Regions from separate parts of the Comamonas sp. HJ-2 genome, predicted to be linked through region 2. Evidence: predicted binding sites of a transcription regulator. Region 2 holds the regulator's gene; the other holds the start of a gene.
What was found. Region 2 encodes sigma-54, which starts transcription at its own class of promoters, with help from an activator protein. Its sites were predicted from a motif close to TGGCANGNAANCTGCTTT; they were not measured.
Positions count from the first base shown of each region.

Region 1 (4,825 bases), on a different contig from region 2:
CGCGAGCTGCTGCAGTTGCGCGGCTTTCCCAGCGTCGCCGCAGAGGGCTACAAGGCCCCTGGCGTGGTCGTGAGCTACACCACTGACGCGGAAATCCAGAGCGGCCGCGCCTTCCTCAAGGTGGGCCTGCAGACCGCCTCTGGCGTTCCGCTGCAATGCGATGAAGGCCCGGACTTCCAGACCTTCCGCATCGGCCTGTTCGGCCTGGACAAATGGCATGACTCGGATCGCTCCGTGGCGCATCTGTCCAAGGCTCTGGACGATATCGGCATTGCCCGGATCTGAGAGGCTGCGGCTGGCGGTATAGCTGCCATGACATTTTTTCGACCCGACTTCGTAATAAAGTCGGGTTTTGTTTATTTACTCAGCGCATCCGATATGAAAAAAGCAATCTCCGTGATCGGGTTTGTATTTGCTCTGGGCGCTGGCGCAGTGGTTCATGCTGCGCCGGTCACTACCGCCAGCGGGCTGATCTATGAAAGCCAGGTCGAAGGCAGCGGGCCCAGTCCCAAGGCGACGGACACCGTCAAGGTGCACTACCGCGGCTACTTCCCCGATACCGGCAAGGAGTTCGACAGCTCCTATGCACGCAAGCAGCCCATCGAGTTCCCGCTCAATGGCGTGATTCCCTGCTGGACCGAGGGCGTGCAGAAGATGAAAGTGGGTGGCAAGGCCAAGCTGACATGTCCTCCCGGCATAGCCTATGGCAGCCGTGGTGCAGGCCGTGCCGTTCCCCCCAATGCCACGCTGAACTTCGATGTGGAGCTGCTGGGCATCCAGGGCCGCTGATCAAGGCCTGTCGATCTCAAGCCGCTTGGCCAGGCGCTGCAGATTGGCTCGATCGAGCTGCAGCTCGCGCGCTGCGGCGGCCCAACTGCCCCGGTGGCGGGCCAGGCTGGAGCTGACCAGCTGGCGCTCATAGGCGCTGACGGTGGCGCGCAGACCGGCCTCGGGCGCAGCCGCTGCGGTGGCCGGGTCCATGGATGCTGTGGCCTGTGCGGCGGCAGGCGCCTCGGCCCGCTCCCAGAGATCGGCAAGTCCCAGGGTCACGATGCGCAGCCTGGTTCCTGCGCGGCTGGCGCTGCCGTCATTGCGGCTCAGGGCCCTGAGCACGGCGCGGCTGATGCAGTGCTCGAGTTCGCGCACATTGCCGGGCCAGCTGCGATTGAGCAGGGCCGCCTGTGCGGCCGCATCCAGGCGCAGGCCGCCGAGCCTGAGTCTGGATCGATTCTCCTCGAGGAAATAGCCCGCCAGCTGCAGCACGTCGCTGTCGCGCTCGCGCAGCGGCGGTACGGCGAGCGGATAGACATTGAGGCGGTGATAGAAGTCCGCGCGCATGCGCCCGGCGCCGACTTCCGCAGCCAGGTCGCGGTTGGTGGCGGCGATCACGCGCACATCCACATGGTGCTCCCGGTCCGAGCCCAGGCGCTGCAGCTGGCCGCTTTGCAGCACGCGCAGCAGCTTGGCCTGCACGGGCAGCGAGAGTTCGCCGACCTCGTCTAGGAACAGCGTGCCCTGATGCGCCTGCTCGAACTTGCCGCTGCGTTCGGTCAGTGCTCCCGTGAAGGCCCCGCGCACATGGCCGAACAGCTCGCTCTCGACCAGGTTGTCGGGCAGGGCCGCGCAGTTGATGCTGATCATGGGCTTGTCGGCACGGCCCGACTGCGCATGCACTGCCTGGGCCACCAGTTCCTTGCCGGTGCCGGTTTCGCCGGTGACGAGCACGCAAAGATCGCTGGCGGCAACCAGGGCAATGTCTTTCTGCAACTGGCGTATGACAGGGCTTGCGCCCTGCAGTCCGCGCTCCTGCGGCGCGGCCGCTCTGGCCGAGCCGGTGGCGCCGCGCGCGAGCTGGGACAGCTGGTGCACGCGCTCGGCCGTGGCCACGGTGGCTGCGGCCAGATTGCTGAAGGCCTGCAGCATGGCCAGCGCCGCGGGGTCGGCGAACCGGCCCGGCTCCAGTGCGTCCAGCGTCAGCAGACCCCAGGGCAGGCCGCCCAGCTGCAGCACGCAGCCCATGCAGTCATGCACATGCAGCTCGCTGATGGCCTGGCCTTTGTGCGCCACCAGCCCGTCATAGGGATCGGGCAGGGGACTGTCGGGTTCGAAGCGCATGGCCTGGCCGGCCGCCAGCAACTGGGCAAAGCGCGGATGCTCGCCCAGGCGAAAGCGCCGGCCCAGCGTGTCCGGCATCAAGCCGTCGATCGCCATGGGGCGCAGCCATTCGCCTTCGAGCTTCAGCAGGGCTACGGCATCGGCGGGCAACAGATTGCGCAGTGCGGCAAGCAGACGGCGCAGACGTTCGCGCTCGGACAGGTCCTGGGCCAGATCGGCGATCAGCGGGCTGACGGCGTTGAGAATGTGAGATGTTGTCATAACGACATCGGATGGTGTCAATAAGACAGCAATTGATAGATGTCATATTGACGCATGTTTTTGCAAGCCATTGTTCTGCAATGGTCTTGTTGCTGGCACGCCGTTTGCATTTATCCGCTCAAGCCTTGCAGCTGGCAAGGCAGCAACCAGGAGATTTGCATGCTTACCGAACGTCAACGCGAGATCGTCAAGGCCACCGTACCGCTGCTGGAAACCGGCGGCGAGGCCCTGATCACGCATTTCTACCAGACCATGCTGGGTGAGTATCCCGAGGTGCGCCCGCTGTTCAACCAGGCGCACCAGCAAAGCGGTGCTCAGCCGCGAGCATTGGCACATAGCGTGCTGATGTATGCCAAGAACATCGACCGACTGGAAAACCTGGGCAATCTGCCTGCGCAAATCATCAACAAGCATGTGGCGCTGCAGGTACAGGCCGAGCATTACCCCATCGTCGGTGCCTGCCTGCTGCGCGCCATTCGCGAGGTGCTGGGGGCAGAGATCGCCACGGATGAGGTGATCGCCGCCTGGGCCGCCGCCTATCAGCAGCTGGCCGATATCCTGATCGGTGCGGAGCGCGCGGTGTACGAGCAGACTGCGGCAACCGACGGCGGCTGGCGTGGTGCGCGTGCCTTCAAGCTGGTGCGCAAAGAGGCCGAAAGCGCCGAGATCACGTCCTTCTATCTGGAACCCGTGGACGGCGGCGCGGTGATTGCCCATCAGCCAGGCCAGTACATCGGCCTGCGTGTGGTGGTCGACGGCCTGGAGCAGCGCCGCAACTACTCGCTGTCGGCGCCTGCCAACGGCAAGAGCTATCGCATCAGCGTCAAGCGCGAGGCCGGCGGCAAGGTCTCCAACCATTTGCACGACCAGCTGCACGTGGGCGATACGCTGGAGCTGTTCCCGCCTGCCGGCCATTTCACCTTGCAGGCCAATGCCAAGCCCCTGGTGCTGATCAGCGGCGGTGTGGGCATCACGCCCACGTTGCCCATGCTGCAGGCCGCGCTGCCCACGGGGCGCGAGATCACCTTCATCCACTGCGCGCGCGATCGCGGCGTGCATGCCTTCCGCGAGAAGATCGATGCGCTGGCTAGCAGCCACGAGCAGCTCACGCGCCGCTATTGCTACGACCAGGCGGATGCGGGCGACGAGGTCGATGCCCAGGGCCTGCTGAGCACTGACCGACTGGCCCAGTGGCTGCCCGAGTCGCGCGATGCCGATGTCTACTTCCTGGGCCCGCGCGGCTTCATGCGCAGTGTCAAGCAGTCGCTGCGCGAGCTGGGCGTGCCCGAGGCCCAGGTGCACTACGAGTTCTTCGGTCCTGCGGAAGCGCTGGCTTGATCATCTGAACGTCTGAGCGCTCATTAAAAAAGAGCTGTCTGCGCTTGTTTTTAATGGATTTTTTGCTGAAAGCATCCAAGACCCATGTAAATACAGCGCAAGCAGCTCTCTTTATTGAGGCAGCGATTTGGCTAATTGCTCTTTGAATTAGGCGATTGCCAAGTGAGAGACATCGAGCAAGAGCCTCAGGGGTCAACGGTAATACGCTTCGACCGTACCCTTGAGCTTGATCAGCAGGGGCTTGCCCTTTCGGTCCAGGGTCTTGCCGGCGGGCACCTTGACCCAGCCCTCGCTCACGCAGTATTCCTCGACGTCAAAGCGGTCCTTGCCATTGAAGCGGATGCCGATGTCGTGCTCGAACACGGCGGCCACATGGTGGGGGCTGCGAGGGTCAACGGACAGATGGTCGGGCAGTTCGGGGCGGGTGGCTTCGGTCATGATTTTTCGAGAGTCAGGGAATACAAGAGCGCTATTTTCGGTGCAATTGCAAAAGCCTGTCTCCTGTTGTCGCAATGGGGCATGACAGGCAATGCGCCGTCATCAGTACCGCAAGCATAGGCGAGCAGGCATGACTCGCCTATGCTTGCGCCATGCTCACCGAAGAACAACGCCTGTCCCTGCAACGCGCCAAGCGGCTGCCGCTGATTTTGCTGCTGCTGGTGACGGCCGGCTTCATCGCTACGGCGCTGGCGGGCTCGCGCTGGGGACTGGAGGGCCAGGCCGTGCCGCTGTGGCTGGTGTGCCTGCGGGCCATCTGCGAGGCCGCCATGGTGGGGGCGCTGGCCGACTGGTTTGCGGTCTCGGCGCTGTTTCGCCATATTCCGCTGCCGCTGGTGGGGCGGCACACGGCCATCATCCCGCGCAACAAGGATCGCATAGGCCGCAACCTGGCCACTTTCGTGCGCGATAAGTTTCTCGACGCGCCTTCGCTGGTGGCGCTGATCGAGCGCAACAACCCCGCCCAGGCGCTGGCGGACTGGCTGACGGCTCCCGCCAACAGCCAGCTGCTGGGCAGGCAGGTGGCGCGGCTGGCGCTGGCCGCGCTGGAGATGGTGCAGGACAAGCAGGTAGAGAAGTTTCTGACTCAGTCGCTCAAGGCCGTGATGCAGCA
Region 1 is NZ_JBSIFD010000012.1:158,431-163,255, reverse strand. Features, by position in the region: gene ACWGXF_RS11860 (aminotransferase class V-fold PLP-dependent enzyme) at 1-285, shown strand, start outside; gene ACWGXF_RS11855 (FKBP-type peptidyl-prolyl cis-trans isomerase) at 379-789, shown strand; gene norR (nitric oxide reductase transcriptional regulator NorR) at 790-2,376, opposite strand; gene hmpA (NO-inducible flavohemoprotein) at 2,536-3,714, shown strand; gene ACWGXF_RS11840 (DUF3297 family protein) at 3,907-4,152, opposite strand; gene ACWGXF_RS11835 (DUF445 domain-containing protein) at 4,305-4,825, shown strand, end outside.
Region 1: a site for sigma-54 is predicted at 2,470-2,487, ahead of hmpA (NO-inducible flavohemoprotein). Genes of this name have one in related genera too.

Region 2 (14,664 bases):
TCAGGCGCCGGCCTTGACCTTCAGGCGCCAGGCGTGCAGCAGGGGTTCGGTGTAGCCGGAAGGCTGTTCCTTGCCCTTGAACACCAGGTCCAGAGCCGCCTGATAGGCTGCGCCATCGGGATTGGCCACCAGGCTCTTGTAGGCTGCGTCGCCGGCGTTCTGCTCGTCAACGATCTTGGCCATGCGGGCATAGCTGTCGCGCACCATGGCTTCGGTGACGATGCCGTGCTGCAGCCAGTTGGCGATGTGCTGGCTGGAGATGCGCAGCGTGGCGCGGTCTTCCATCAGGCCCACGTTGTGGATGTCGGGCACCTTGGAGCAGCCCACGCCCTGGTCGATCCAGCGCACCACATAGCCCAGGATGCCTTGCACGTTGTTGTCCACTTCCTGCTGCTTTTCCGCATCGCTCCAGTTGGGGTTGGTGGACACGGGCACTTGCAGGATGGCGTTCAGCAGCTCGTCGCACTCGGCGTCGGCGTTGGGGCTTTCCAGACCCTTTTGCACTTCGGCCACATTGATCTGGTGATAGTGCAGGGCGTGCAGCGTGGCGCCGGTGGGCGAGGGCACCCAGGCGGTGTTGGCACCGGCCTTGGGCTGGGCAATCTTCTGCTCCAGCATGGCCTTCATCAGATCGGGCATGGCCCACATGCCCTTGCCGATCTGGGCGCGGCCGCGCAGGCCCATGTTCAGGCCGACCAGCACATTGTTCTTTTCATAGGCGGGCAGCCAGGCGCAGGTCTTCATGTCGGCCTTGCGGACCATGGGGCCGGCATACATGGCGGTGTGCATTTCATCGCCGGTGCGGTCCAGGAAGCCGGTGTTGATGAAGGCAACGCGTGCCGGGGCGGCTGCAATGGCGGCCTTCAGATTGGTCGAGGTGCGGCGCTCTTCGTCCATGATGCCCAGCTTGACGGTGTTCTCGGGCAGGCCCAGAACCTTTTCCACGCGGCCGAACAGTTCGTTCGCGAAAGCGGCTTCGGCAGGGCCGTGCATCTTGGGCTTGACGATGTAGACGCTGCCGGTGCGGCTGTTCCTGATGCCGTTGGCACCGTTGCCCTTGAGGTCATGGATGGCGATGGCGGTGGTCACCAGCGCGTCCATGATGCCTTCGGGGATTTCCTTCTGCTCGGGGCCCCACAGCACGGCGGGGTTGGTCATCAGATGGCCCACGTTGCGCACGAACATCAGCGAGCGGCCGTGCAGCTTCACGGGCTTGCCGTCGGCGCCGGTGTACTCGCGGTCGGGGTTCAGGCCACGGGTCACGGTCTTGCCGCCCTTTTCAAAGGATTCGGTCAGCGTGCCCTTGAGAATGCCCAGCCAGTTGGCGTAGCCGTTGACCTTGTCTTCGGCATCCACGGCGGCTACGGAGTCTTCCAGATCCAGAATGGTGGACAGGGCGGCCTCGACCACCACATCGGCCACGCCGGCAGCATCGGTGCTGCCGATGGGGGTGGACTTGTTGATGATGATGTCGATGTGGATGCCGTTGTTCTTGAGCAGCACCGACTTGGGAGCCGCAGCATCGCCCTGGTAGCCGATGAACTTGGCTTCGTCCTTCAGGCCGGTCTTGCTGCCGTCCTTCAGGGACACGACCAGCTTGCCGCCTTCGACGGCGTAGCCGGTGGAGTCCTTGTGCGAGCCGGAAGCCAGGGGCACGGCCTGATCGAGGAAGTTGCGTGCGAATGCGATGACCTTGGCGCCGCGCACAGGGTTGTAGCCCTTGCCCTTCTCGGCGCCGCCTTCTTCGCTGATGGCGTCCGTGCCATACAGCGCGTCGTACAGCGAGCCCCAGCGGGCGTTGGCGGCGTTCAGCGCGTAGCGGGCGTTCAGAATGGGCACCACCAGCTGGGGGCCGGCCTGAATGGCCAGTTCGGCGTCGACGTTTTCGGTCGTGGCCTTGGCGTCCTTGGGAGACTCCACCAGATAGCCGATGCTGGTCAGAAACTGGCGGTAGGCCGCCATGTCGGCGATGGGGCCGGGGTTGGCCTTGTGCCAGGTATCGAGCTGCGTCTGCAGGCGATCGCGCTCGGCCAGCAGGGCTGCGTTCTTGGGCGCCAGATCGGCCACGATGGCGTCGAAGCCCTTCCAGTAGGTGTCCTGGTCCACGCCCGTGCCAGGCAGCACTTGCGTGTTCACAAAGTTGTACAGCTCGGTGGCGACTTGCAGGCCGTGGACTTGGGTGCGATCAGTCATTGGAAACCTCTGGTTGTGATGTCTCGGGATTCAGGAGTCGTTGCCCATCACGGGCAGCATGTGTGGAGACTGTATTTGAATTCTTTGAGTACATAAATAGCCTAAATAGTTCAGAACTCATGATGTTTTTATATGGAGTCCCTGGGGTTTATGCGTTTTACGTACCCAAGGCGCCAGAGTTCGTCAGTTCTGACCGGTATGCGCTGCGGCTGCGGCAGTGACGGGCTCAGCAATAGATGGCAGAGACTGGAGGAGGCGGCGCGAGGTCTCTCCCGAAGCAATAGCTTCAATTGCTTGCCAGGCCTGAGCTGGCGGCAGATTGGACGGTGTTTTACGCGTCTTGTCTTTGCTTTGAAGTAAGTGCGTGCCATCAAATGACAAGGCTTTGTCTGTCATAAGTCGATATCCGCGCTCAGAAATGATTTGTTAATCTTGAAACACATTGAGCATCTTCCGATATCGGCCAGCCAATCTTTACCAAGGAGCTCCTGATGGCGAATCTGAACGAAAGCCTGCAAGATCTGATGACCCTGGATGGCGCCATGTGCGCGGCAGTGGTGGATTACAACAGCGGCATGCTGCTGGGCAGCATAGGTTCCGGCGTGGACCTGGAGCTGGCTGCCGCCGGCAATACCGAAGTGGTGCGCGCCAAGATGAAGACCATGAAGTCCCTGGGTCTGAACGACAGCATCGAAGACATTCTGATCACCCTGGGCAAGCAGTATCACATCCTGCGCCCTGCCGAGAAGATCAACGGCATCTTCATCTACTACGTGCTGGACAACGGCCGTGCCAACCTGGCACTGGCCAGGCGCAAGGTTTCGGATGTGGAGTCCAAGTTCGTCATGTGATTCAGCCGGACTGAAGACACGCAACGGGCCTGGAGGCCCGTTCTTGTTTTTCGCGCCGGATTGATCAGGCCGCGATCAAGGGGGCGCGGAACTGGTAGCCCACTTTCTGCTGGGACTGCAGCGGCACGGCCACGGGCGTCGCCCTTTCGATGCGGCGGCGCAGGCGGTAGATGGTGGCGTGCAGGTTGTTGTCGGACTCGGCTGCGCTGGTATGGGCCAGCAGGCTGCGGATATGGTCGCGGCTGACGGTTTCGCCCTGGGCCTGCAAAAAGCACTCCATCAGCATCAGGTCGGTGGCGCCCAGCTCCACGCTCTGGCCATCGGGGGCGGTCAGCAGACTGCGGCGGCTGTCCAGCTTCCAGGCCGTGGCCGTCCGGGCCGTGGTCATGATGCGCCGGTGCACGGCGCGCACGGCCAGTTCCACCTGCTCGAAGGTCACGGGCTTGGTCAGATACATATCTGCACCGGCGTTGATGACCTCGGCAAATACTTCGGGCCCCAGGCGCCCCGAGACAATCAGCACGCCGGCCTGGCTGCGCTTGCGGATGATGCGCAGCAGCTCGGTGCCAGCCACCCCGGGCAGCATCAGGTCCAGTACATAGAAATCAAAGCGATAGGGTGCGTCGTCGGTCAGCAGGTCGCTGCTGTCGCTGTATGCCGTGACCTCCACGCCCTGGCCGCGCAGATGCTGGGCCAGAAATTCGCAGTACTCGGTGTCGTCGTCGACCAGGGCAAGAGTGGCAGGCAGCATGGGCGGCGGACCTCATTCGGCAAGACCTTGGGGAATGACCAGGCGCATGATCGTGCCATGCGGGCTGTGCGGCAGAGCTTGTACTGTACCTTGGTGCAACTGCAAGACCGAATGCACGATGAACAGGCCCAGGCCGGCCCCGGGGCGGCTGTGGTTGCCGCGCGAGCCTTTTTCGAACAGACGCGGGAGCAGCTCCTCGGAAATGCCGGGGCCCTGGTCCACGACTTCCAGAATCAGCGCCAGCGGCTCGTCGGACTCGGAGATGCGCAGCTGCACCCGGGTATCTGCGGGCGCATAGGCCAGGGCGTTGTTGAGCAGATTGCGAAGCGTCAGCCGCATCAGCGCCGGATGCAGCTGTACGGTGCGTGCCGTGGTCAGCCATTGCACATCGATGCGCGGGCGCAGGTCGGCCGCAATATCGTGCAGCACCAGCTTGATCAAGGTCGGCAGATCGGTTTCGCTGGAGGCTCCGGCCTTGCCGCCAGCGGCCAAAATCGTGCCGGCGGTCAGGGTGTTGTCCAGTGTGCCTATCACCTGCTGCAGCACATGCTCGGCGCGCAGCAAGGCCCTGGCGGCGGGCGCGGCATCGGCCAGATGCAGATCTTCGATGGCCTTGAGCGTGGCCTGCATGGCAGCGGAGGCATTGTTCAGCGGCTGGCGGATTTCATGGGAGAGCAGCTGCAGCATTTCGTTGTGTTCGCTCAGCATGGCCGTGCGCCAGTCCAGCAGGGTACGCAACCTGTCGAGCTCGCCCGCGTCCTGGCGGCTGCTGCGCAGTTGCTCGTGCAAGGCCTGCAACTGCTCGCGCTGGCGTGCAATGACTTCACCACACGCATATTCACGTCCTATGTCGCTGAGCTGCATCAGCACCTCGTGCCGCCCCTGGGCATCGGCTGAGCCGGGCGTGAGCTGTATGCGGCGGTGGTGCTGAGAACCGGAATCACCGGGCCGTATGTCGTCATATTCCTGGTGCAAGCCCTGGGCGGCGGCGGTAAAGCGCGGGCCGTGGACTTGCCAGATCTGGGCTGGCAGCAGACCCTGCAGCGGCTGGCCGATGGGACTTGCGTCCTCTGGCATATCCAGCCATTGGCACCAGGCGGGAGTGGCCATGAGCAGCAGCCCTTCGGCATTCCAGAGCGCACAGCCCTGGCCGGAGCGGCCCAGCAGATCGGCCAGATGGGCGGCAGAAACGGGTGAAAAGCTCATGACGGCGGGCGGCAGCGGATTTGTAAATGTGTTTTGCAAATCATAGGTTTAACGCCTGGCTCTGCCCAAGAGCTCATGGCGCCGGCGAATAAGCGATATTCCTGCCTCAGGGAAAACGGTAAATTTTGATATAAACATATATAAACATCAAAGATTCACTGGCAACTTGTGACTTCTAAGTAAGATATATCGCAATGAAGTCGCATGCGGGACAGGCATGCAGCGCTGATTGATGACTTTTATAGTGATGGCAGTCAGCGCTCTTGTTTAAAGAACTTTCGATAAAAACATTTGAGAAATCAAGACTGCTTGTGCGGTATGTGCTCTTGTATTAATAGTGCACGCTACCGCAGCAGGAGACAACACGGACCAGACAGGAGCAGCGGTCATGGACAAACTCAAGGCATTTGAGTCTTTTGTATCGGTAGCGACCAGGGGCAGCTTGACGGCTGCCGCCAAGGCCGAAGGTGTGGCGCCCGCCATCATGGGGCGCCGTCTGGATGCTTTGGAAGAGCATCTGGGCGTCAAGCTCATGGTGCGCACCACGCGCCGCATCTCGCTGACCCACGAAGGCAGCGCCTTCCTGGAAGATTGCCAGCGCCTGCTCTCCGATGTGTGCAATGCCGAGGCCAGTGTGTCGGCCGGCGGTGTCAAGGCCACGGGCCATCTGCGCATCACGGCGCCTGCCGGTTTCGGGCGCCGCCATGTGGCGCCGCTGGTGCCGCGTTTTCGCGACCTGCACCCCGATGTCACCATCTCGCTGAACCTCAGCGACCGCGTGGTCGATCTGGCGGGCGAGGGCTTCGATTGCGCGGTGCGCGTGGGGGATCTGCCGGACTCGGCCCTGGTCAGCGTGCGCATTGCCGACAACCGCCGCCTGTGCGTGGCCACGCCCGGCTATCTGGAGCGCCGTGGCACGCCCAAGCACCCCAGCGAACTGACCCAGCATGACTGTCTGACGCTGTCGTCCGACGCCTCGCAGACGCGGGGCTGGGCCTTCCGTATCCCGCATCCCGAAAGCGGCACCAGCGAGGTCGTGCACTTCAAGCCGGGTGGCCCGCTGGACTGCTCCGATGGTCAGGTGCTGCACGACTGGTGCCTGGGGGGCTGGGGCATTGCCTGGCGCAGCACCTGGGAGGTGGAGGCCGAGATCGCCGCCGGTCGCCTCGTGCCTGTGCTGGAAGAGTTTGCCGCGCCGCCCAACGGCATCTTCGTGGTCTTCCCCCAGCGCAAGCACATGCCACTGCGCGTGCGCATGTGGATCGACTACCTCAAGCACCACTACAACCAGCCGGACTTCTTTCGTCTTGGCGTGGATATCTGAGCGGGCCTGAAACGGTAGACAATGGACCGGTCGCCGTGGCCTGATACAGGCCGCTGAACCCGTCCTTTTTTCTACTGTGAAGCCATGACCTTTGAAGCTGTTCTTGCCAGCGCACATCTGCTGGCGATCCTGACCCTGGTGGTGTTTCTGACCAGCCAGGCCGCCCTGTGCCGTATGGAATGGATGAATGCCGCCGTGGTGCAGCGCCTGGCCAGGCTGGACATGATTTACGGCATTGCCGCCATCGTCCTGCTGCTGACCGGTATTGCGCGCCTGCTCTGGTGCGTCAAGGGCATGGGGGCCTATACGGCCTCGCCGCTGTTCCATCTCAAGATGACGCTGTTCGTCATCGCCTTTTTGCTTTCGCTCAAGCCCACGCTGACCTTCCGCCGCTGGAAGAAGACGCTGGATGCAAGCGGTCAGCTGCCGCCGCCCGAGGAAATCAAGCAGACCCGCAAATGGGTGATGTGGCAGGGCCATGTGGTGCCGGTGATCGCCGTGGTTGCCATCTTCTGGGCGCGCGGCATGTAATCTGCCCCCAGACCCTACAAAAGACAAAGGCCGCTGCAAAGCGGCCTTTTTCATGTCTGCGGTAGGTGGTCCAGAGGCGCAATATGTGCTTGGGCGTGTAGGTATTGATGCCAGATCCTGGTGGTTGATGTCGCGCTCGCAGGTGTTGCGGTTGAAGGTGTAGCCGGCAAACAGGCTCCACCTGCGGCTGAACTCGCCGCTGAACGTGGGCATGGCCTGCATTCGGGGTTCAAGCGAGAATGACTTCCATTTGCGCAATGACCGGGTGTGGCCGCCGAAACATGCGGATACCGCCCTGCAGCCTGTGAACCGGCCCTGGAACAAGGGTGTGGCGCCAGCGATTCGGCAGGACTTGAATCCGGCACGTAAAATCCCGCGATGCTCTCCGTCAAACAGGAATTGCTCGCAGCCCTGGCTGCTGAGCTCGAAACACTCTCGCCCGGCGCCGGCGCACGCGCTGCGTTTGAAAACCCCAAAGTGGCAGCCCATGGCGATTTCGCCTGCACGGCGGCCATGCAGCTGGCCAAGCCTCTGAAGGCCAACCCGCGCGCCCTGGGCGAGCAGCTCAAGACCGCGCTGGAGGCTACAACCGCCTTCCAGCAGTGGGTGGATGCGATCGAGATCGCGGGTCCGGGCTTTCTCAACATCCGCCTCAAGCCTGCTGCCAAGCAGGAGGTGGTGCGCGAAGTGCTGGCGCAAGCCCAGAAGTTCGGCTACCAGGCCGATCGCGGTGAAAACATCCTCGTCGAGTTCGTCTCCGCCAACCCCACCGGCCCTCTGCATGTGGGCCATGGCCGCCAGGCTGCGATCGGCGACGCCATCAGCAACCTCTATTCCACCCAGGGCTGGAAGGTTCACCGCGAGTTCTATTACAACGACGCGGGCGTGCAGATCGACACCCTGACCAAGAGCACCCAGCTGCGCGCCAAGGGCTTCAAGCCTGGTGACGAATGCTGGCCCACCGACAGCGAAAACCCGCTGGCCAAGAATTTCTACAACGGCGACTACATTGCCGACATCGCCAAGGCTTTCCTGGCCAAGGAAACCATCAAGGCCGATGACCGCGAGTTCACCGCCAACGGCGATGTCGAGGATTACGACAACATCCGCCAGTTCGCCGTGGCCTATCTGCGCAACGAGCAGGACAAGGACCTGCAGGCCTTCAACCTCAAGTTCGACGAGTACTACCTCGAGTCCAGCCTCTATGAAAACGGTCATGTCGAGGCGACGGTCAACCGCCTGATCGCCAACGGCAAGACTTATGAGCAGGACGGCGCGCTGTGGCTCAGGTCCACCGACTACGGCGACGACAAAGACCGCGTGATGCGCAAGACTGACGGCGGCTACACCTACTTTGTGCCCGATGTGGCCTATCACATCCAGAAGTTCAAGCGCGGCTTCACCAAGGTGGTGAACATTCAGGGTACGGACCACCACGGCACCATTGCCCGCGTGCGCGCCGGCCTGCAGGCTGCCGATGTGGGCATCCCCGAGGGCTACCCCGACTACGTGCTGCACACCATGGTGCGCGTGGTGCGCAACGGCGAAGAGGTCAAGATCAGCAAGCGCGCCGGCTCCTACGTCACGCTGCGCGATCTGATCGAGTGGACCAGCAAGGATGCCGTGCGCTTCTTCCTGCTCTCGCGCAAGCCCGACACCGAGTACACCTTCGACGTGGATCTGGCCGTGGCCCAGAACAACGACAACCCCGTGTACTACGTGCAGTATGCCCATGCGCGCATCCAGTCCGTGCTGCGTGCCTGGCAGGAGGCCGGTGGTGCAGGCCTGGCGGCACTCAAGGATGTGGACCTGTCCGCTCTGGAAGGCCCGCAGGCCCAGGCGCTGATGCTGCTGCTGGCCAAGTACCCCGAGATGCTGACTGCTGCTGCCGAAGGCAACGCACCGCACGACGTGACCTTCTATCTGCGCGATCTGGCCTCCAGCTATCACAGCTACTACGACGCAGAGCGCATTCTGGTGGACGACGAAAAGGTCAAGCTCGCACGTCTGGCCCTGGTCGCTGCCACGGCCCAGGTGTTGCACAATGGTCTGGCGGTGCTGGGTGTGAGCGCACCCGAGCGCATGTAATCCCAGTTTCCTGTCCATCGATCACCTTGCCGGCCTTGCCTGTCAGGGGTCGATGGATCTGAGAATGGAATAACTGAAGCAGAAAGCGTTAAGCGACTGATATGAAGAACCAGCAACGCGGTGGAACCATTCTGGGGCTTATCTTTGGCATGGTCATCGGTCTGGCTGCGGCCCTGGCCGTGGCCATCTATGTGACCAAGGTGCCGGTGCCCTTCCTCAACAAGGGTGGAAACAACACTCAGCGCGATGCGGCCGAGGCCGAGCGCAACAAGAACTGGGACCCCAACGCACCGCTGCAGAGCCGCCAGCCTGCACCGCCCCCGGTGACACCACCAGTTCCTCCGAGCGACGTGACGGTGTCGCCGCCCACGCCTGCGGTACAACCTACTGCAACCGGCGGAGTCACCACGCCGCCGCCCTCTACGCCGGAGAAGCCTGCCAAGCCTGCATCGGGTGATCCGCTGGGTGATCTGGTCAAGGAGCGCTCCGCCGCCGCCGACAAGGCAGACAAGGCGCGTGCAGACAAGGAAAAGGCGGCCGCGCAAACGGCATCTTCTTCGGACTCTGCGTTCAACTACTTTGTGCAGGCCGGTGCTTTCCGCGGCCAGAGCGAAGCGGAAGCGCAGCGTGCCAAGCTGGCCATGCTGGGCTGGGAGTCGCGCATCAGCGAGCGTGAGCAGAACGGCATCACCGTTTTCCGCGTGCGCGTGGGGCCGTTCAGCAAGCGTGACGACGCCGAGCAGCTCAAGGGCAAGCTCGACGGTGCGGGCGTGGACTCGACTCTGGTGCGCGCGGCCAGATAACAAGACCCCTGAGGCGCTGCGCGCCGGGGACTGCAGCGTAGCTGCGGGGCGGCCCTTGCTTGAGGCCTCTGGCTTGTGCCATTGGTAGTTTTGACAAAGCTGAACTTTTTTGGGCCTGTTGGCTCTGATACTGCAGACCTGATACAGGAGTTTGTTTAGATGAAACGTCGCGAATTCTCTCTGGCTGCCTCGGCAGCTGCTGCCGGTGCCCTGAGTCTGGGTGCCTCCTCCAGCTGGGCCCAGGGCGCTGCGCCCAAGGAAGGCAAGGACTACATCAAGCTGGGCAAGCCCGCCAGCGTGAGCGCGCCGGCCGGCAAGGTCGAGGTGGTCGAGTTCTTCTGGTACAGCTGCCCGCATTGCAATGCCTTCGAGCCCCAGTTCGAAGCCTGGGCAAAGAGCCAGCCTGCCGATGTGGCGGTGCGCCGCGTGCCCGTGGCCTTCAATGCCTCTTTCGTGCCTCAGCAAAAGCTGTACTACGCTCTGGAGGGCATGAACCTGCTGCCCCAGCTGCACGCCAAGGTGTTCCGCACCATCCACGTGGATCGCAATCTGCTCAAGACCGACGACGCCATCTTTGACTGGGTCGGCAAGCAGGGCGTGGATCTGGCCAAGTTCAAGGAGGTCTACAACTCCTTCACCGTGGCCAATCAGGCGCGCAAGGCCGCTCAGCTGCAAAACGAATATGACGTGGAAGGCGTGCCCGCCATGGGTGTGGCCGGCCGCTACTACACGGACGGCACCAAGGCCGGCAATATGGACAATGTGCTGCGCGTGGTCAATGCGCTGGTCGCCTCCAGTCGCAAGGCCTGAGATCAGCCAGCAGACGTCAGTGACGTTTGACGCCCAACAAGCCCGCCGCCGTGCGGGCTTTTTTGTGGGTGTTTTTTACGCAAGTTGCAAAAAGGGAATGACTACAATGGATGCAAGAAACGTGCCTTCCATGAAAAAAACACTCCTACCTCTTGCGCTGGCCTGCGCCCTGGCAGCAGCGACCGGCATTGTCCATGCCGAAAAAGCCGACAGCGCCAAGCCCATGAATATCGAGGCGGATGCGTTGCGTCATGACGAGCTGCAGCAGACCAGTGTCTTTACTGGCAATGTGGTGATGACCAAGGGCTCCATCGTGCTGCGCGGTGCTCAGCTCGATGTGCGGCAGGACGCCGAGGGCTATCAGTACGGTGTGATCAAGGCCGAGGCCGGCAAGCGAGCGTTCTTCCGTCAGAAGCGCGATACCGTGGCCGGTCAGCCCGAGGAGTTCATCGAGGGCGAAGGCGAAGTCATCGAGTACGACGGCAAGGCCGATATCGTCAAGTTCATCCGTCGTGGCGAGATGCGCCGCTACCGTGGCGGTCAGCTCAGCGATCAGGTCACGGGCTCCATCATCGTCTACAACAACATCACCGACGTCTATACCGTCGATGGCCAGAAGACCAGCGGCGGCCTGCCGAGCTCCTCCGTGGGACAGGGTGGCCGTGTGCGCGCCATCATGGCGCCCAAGGACGGCACGCCGGGAGCACAGCCCAAGCCTGCAACACCTGCCACGCAGCTGCGCCAGAGCATGACGCTGGGCGGTGAGAAAGCCGACGAGAAGAAATGAGCGAGCCGACTTTCTCCAGCAGCCGCAGCGGCGAGTCCGACAGCCGCCTGGAGGCCAAGCATCTGGCCAAGTCCTACGGCAGCCGCAAGGTGGTCAAGGATGTGTCCCTGTCCGTGCAAAAAGGCGAGGTGGTCGGTTTGCTCGGCCCCAACGGTGCAGGCAAGACCACATCGTTCTACATGATCGTGGGCCTGGTGCGCAGCGACGGCGGCGAGATCTTCATCGACGGCCAGCCGGTGGGCGGCATGCCGATTCACCAGCGTTCGCGCCTGGGCCTGTCCTATCTGCCTCAGGAAGCCTCCATCTTTCGCAAGCTCAGCGTGGAAGACAATGTGCGCGCCGTGCTGGAGCTGCAAAAGGACGAGCAGGGCAAGACGCTGACGCGCGACGAGATCGAAAAGCGCCTCACGGGCCTGCTGCAGGAGCTGCGCGTGGAGCATCTGCGCCAGTCGCCGGCGCTGGCGCTGTCCGGCGGTGAGCGCCGTCGCGTGGAAATTGCCCGCGCCCTGGCCACGCAACCGCGCTTCATTCTGCTTGACGAGCCGTTTGCCGGCATCGACCCGATCGCGGTGATCGAGATCCAGCGCATCATCGGCTTCCTCAAGGAGCGCGGCATCGGCGTGCTGATCACCGACCACAATGTGCGCGAGACGCTCGGCATCTGCGACCACGCCTTCATCATCAGCGACGGCCATGTGCTGGCCGAAGGCACGCCCGAGGAGATCGTGGAGAACGCCGATGTGCGCCGCGTCTATCTGGGCGAACATTTCAGAATGTGATGACCCCCACGCTCCCTCACTTTGTGTGGTCGCTGTCCCCGGAAGGGGCCCTGACCGGCTGCGCCGGGGTTTGCCCTGGGGCGGCCCGGCGGCAAGTCCATAGCACTGCGCGCGTTTGCGATGATTGTCTGGGAGCCGCGCCTCGATGAAGCCAGGTCTCTCGCTACGCGTTTCGCAGCATTTATCGCTTACGCCGCAGCTGCAGCAATCCATTCAGCTGCTGCAGCTCTCCACCCTGGAGCTGGCGCAGGAAGTCGAGCAGATGCTGGTCGACAACCCTTTTCTGGAACGTGCGGGCGATGAGGCAGAAACTGCGGGGGATGCTCCTGTAGATGTAGCTGCTAGCGCCAGTGAATACAGCACTTCAGATGGTATTCATGCTGAAAGAGATGCATCGCAAGCGCAACAAGCTACTGAAACGGTAGCGGAGACATCAAACCCCGAAACCCCGGAAACGCTGAACTGGGAGGCCGACGGCATGGACGGCCAGGACGGGGAATGGGGCGGCGAATCCAGCAGCGAGTGGGATACGCCCTCGGCCAGCAGCTCCACGCGCAACCGCGACGGCGATGACGAAACCGATGCCATCGATCTGGCGCGCGAGCACCAGAGCCTGACCGACTTTCTGCACCGTCAGGCGCTGAGCCTGCATCTTGGTGCGGCGGACATGGCTGCACTGCGCTTTCTCATCGAGTCGCTCAGCGACGACGGCTATCTCGAGGATTCCCTGCAGGAGTTGGCGCAGAGCCTGGCTGGCGACGACTTGGAGGAGCGCGAGGAGCTGGAGCAGCACTTTGCCATTGCGCTGAAGCTGCTGCAAAGCCTGGAGCCCGTGGGTGTGGGCGCGCGCGATCTGGCCGAGTGCCTGCAGCTGCAGCTGCGCGATCTGATCCGCACGGCCGAGGACGAGGGCACGACCGAGGCGCATATGAGCCGGCTGCTGCTGGCGCAGGCCATCTGTGCCCAGCCCATGGACCTGCTGGCGCGGCGCGATCTGCGCAAGCTCACCAGCCTGTGCGGTGCGCGAGAGGAGCAACTGCGCGAAGCCATGGCCCTGATCGCCAGGCTGGAGCCGCGTCCGGGGCGCCGCTTTGTCGACGTGGAACGCCATATCGTGGTGCCCGATGTCATCGTGCGCCCGGTGCGGTCCGGCTCGGGCCGGGTGGACTTCTCCGTGCAGCTCAACCCCGAGGTCATGCCGCGTCTGCGCGTGCACGACATCTATGCCAGCGTGCTGCGCCGCCACAAGAACAGCGACGGCCATGCGGCGCTGCAGCAGCAACTGCAGGAGGCGCGCTGGTTCATCAAGAACATCCAGCAGCGCTTCGACACCATCTTGCGTGTTTCCGAAGCCATCGTGGAGCGGCAGAAGAACTTCTTTGTGCATGGCGAGCTGGCCATGCGCCCGCTGGTGCTGCGCGATATCGCCGACACCCTGGGCCTGCACGAGTCCACCATCAGCCGCGTGACCACGGCCAAGTACATGGCCACGCCCCAGGGTACCTTCGAGCTCAAGTATTTCTTCGGTTCGGGCCTGGGCACGGAAACCGGCGGCAGTGCTTCCAGCACGGCCGTGCGTGCGCTGATCAAGCAGTTTGTCGATGCCGAAGATGCCAGAAAGCCGCTGTCGGACGCCAAGCTGGCCGATATGCTCAAGGAGCAGGGCATCGAGTGCGCGCGCCGCACCGTCGCCAAATACCGCGAGCAGCTCAAGATACCGACGACCACGCTGCGCAAGGCGCTGTAGGGCACCGCAGAAACAAGAAAGCCGCTGATGCATCGCACAGCGGCTTTCTTGTTCTGTATTTAGGGCGGGAGCCTTGATAAGGCATTCCTCAAGCAAGGGGCAGCGAGCAAGAGCCGCCCTTGCGGCGATGCTGCCGTCCCCCTTGGGGGCGCCCGGCCAGGGGAAGGCGCGTAGCGCCTCAGGGGGTTATCAAGAAACCAACCACCAGATAAACCAGACCAGCACGCCGATCATCAGGCCGAACTTGAGGATCTTGTAGAAGGTCGGATTCCAGTCGCGGAAGGCACGGCGGTACTTGCCCGCATAGAACGAGATCTTGAACAGCTTGCTGATCATGCCGCGCGGATCGCCCTCGTTGTTGGGCGAGCTGGCGGCGGCCACCACGTTCTTGCCCAGCCAGTGATTGAGCCACTGGGCAAAGCCATTGGTCATGGGGCGCTCCACATCGCAGAACAGCACGATGCGATTGCCTTCCGAGCGGTTCTCGGCCCAGTGCATAAAGGTCTCGTCGAAGATCACGCCTTCGCCTTCGCGCCAGCTATAGGGCTGGCCGTCGACCTCGATCATGCAGCGGTCGTCGTTGGGCGCCAGCACGGCCAGGTGATAGCGCAGCGAGCCCGCATAGGGGTCGCGGTGCAGATTGAGCTTGGCGCCGGGCGGCAGCTCGGCAAACATGGCGGCCTTGACGCTGGGAATCGATTTCACCAGGGCCGTGGTCTTGGGGCACAACTCCATGGCCGAAGGGTGGGCGTCGCCGTACCACTTGAGGTAGAAGCGCTTCCAGCCGGTCTTGA
Region 2 is NZ_JBSIFD010000022.1:2,116-16,779, forward strand. Features, by position in the region: gene ACWGXF_RS17725 (malate synthase G) at 1-2,193, opposite strand; gene ACWGXF_RS17730 (hypothetical protein) at 2,377-2,589, opposite strand; gene ACWGXF_RS17735 (hypothetical protein) at 2,685-3,044, shown strand; gene ACWGXF_RS17740 (response regulator transcription factor) at 3,109-3,795, opposite strand; gene ACWGXF_RS17745 (sensor histidine kinase) at 3,808-5,001, opposite strand; gene ACWGXF_RS17750 (LysR family transcriptional regulator) at 5,390-6,325, shown strand; gene ACWGXF_RS17755 (DUF2214 family protein) at 6,410-6,856, shown strand; gene argS (arginine--tRNA ligase) at 7,235-8,944, shown strand; gene ACWGXF_RS17765 (SPOR domain-containing protein) at 9,046-9,747, shown strand; gene ACWGXF_RS17770 (thiol:disulfide interchange protein DsbA/DsbL) at 9,907-10,557, shown strand; gene lptA (lipopolysaccharide transport periplasmic protein LptA) at 10,688-11,344, shown strand; gene lptB (LPS export ABC transporter ATP-binding protein) at 11,341-12,123, shown strand; gene ACWGXF_RS17785 (RNA polymerase factor sigma-54) at 12,269-13,870, shown strand; gene ACWGXF_RS17790 (aspartyl/asparaginyl beta-hydroxylase domain-containing protein) at 14,060-14,664, opposite strand, start outside.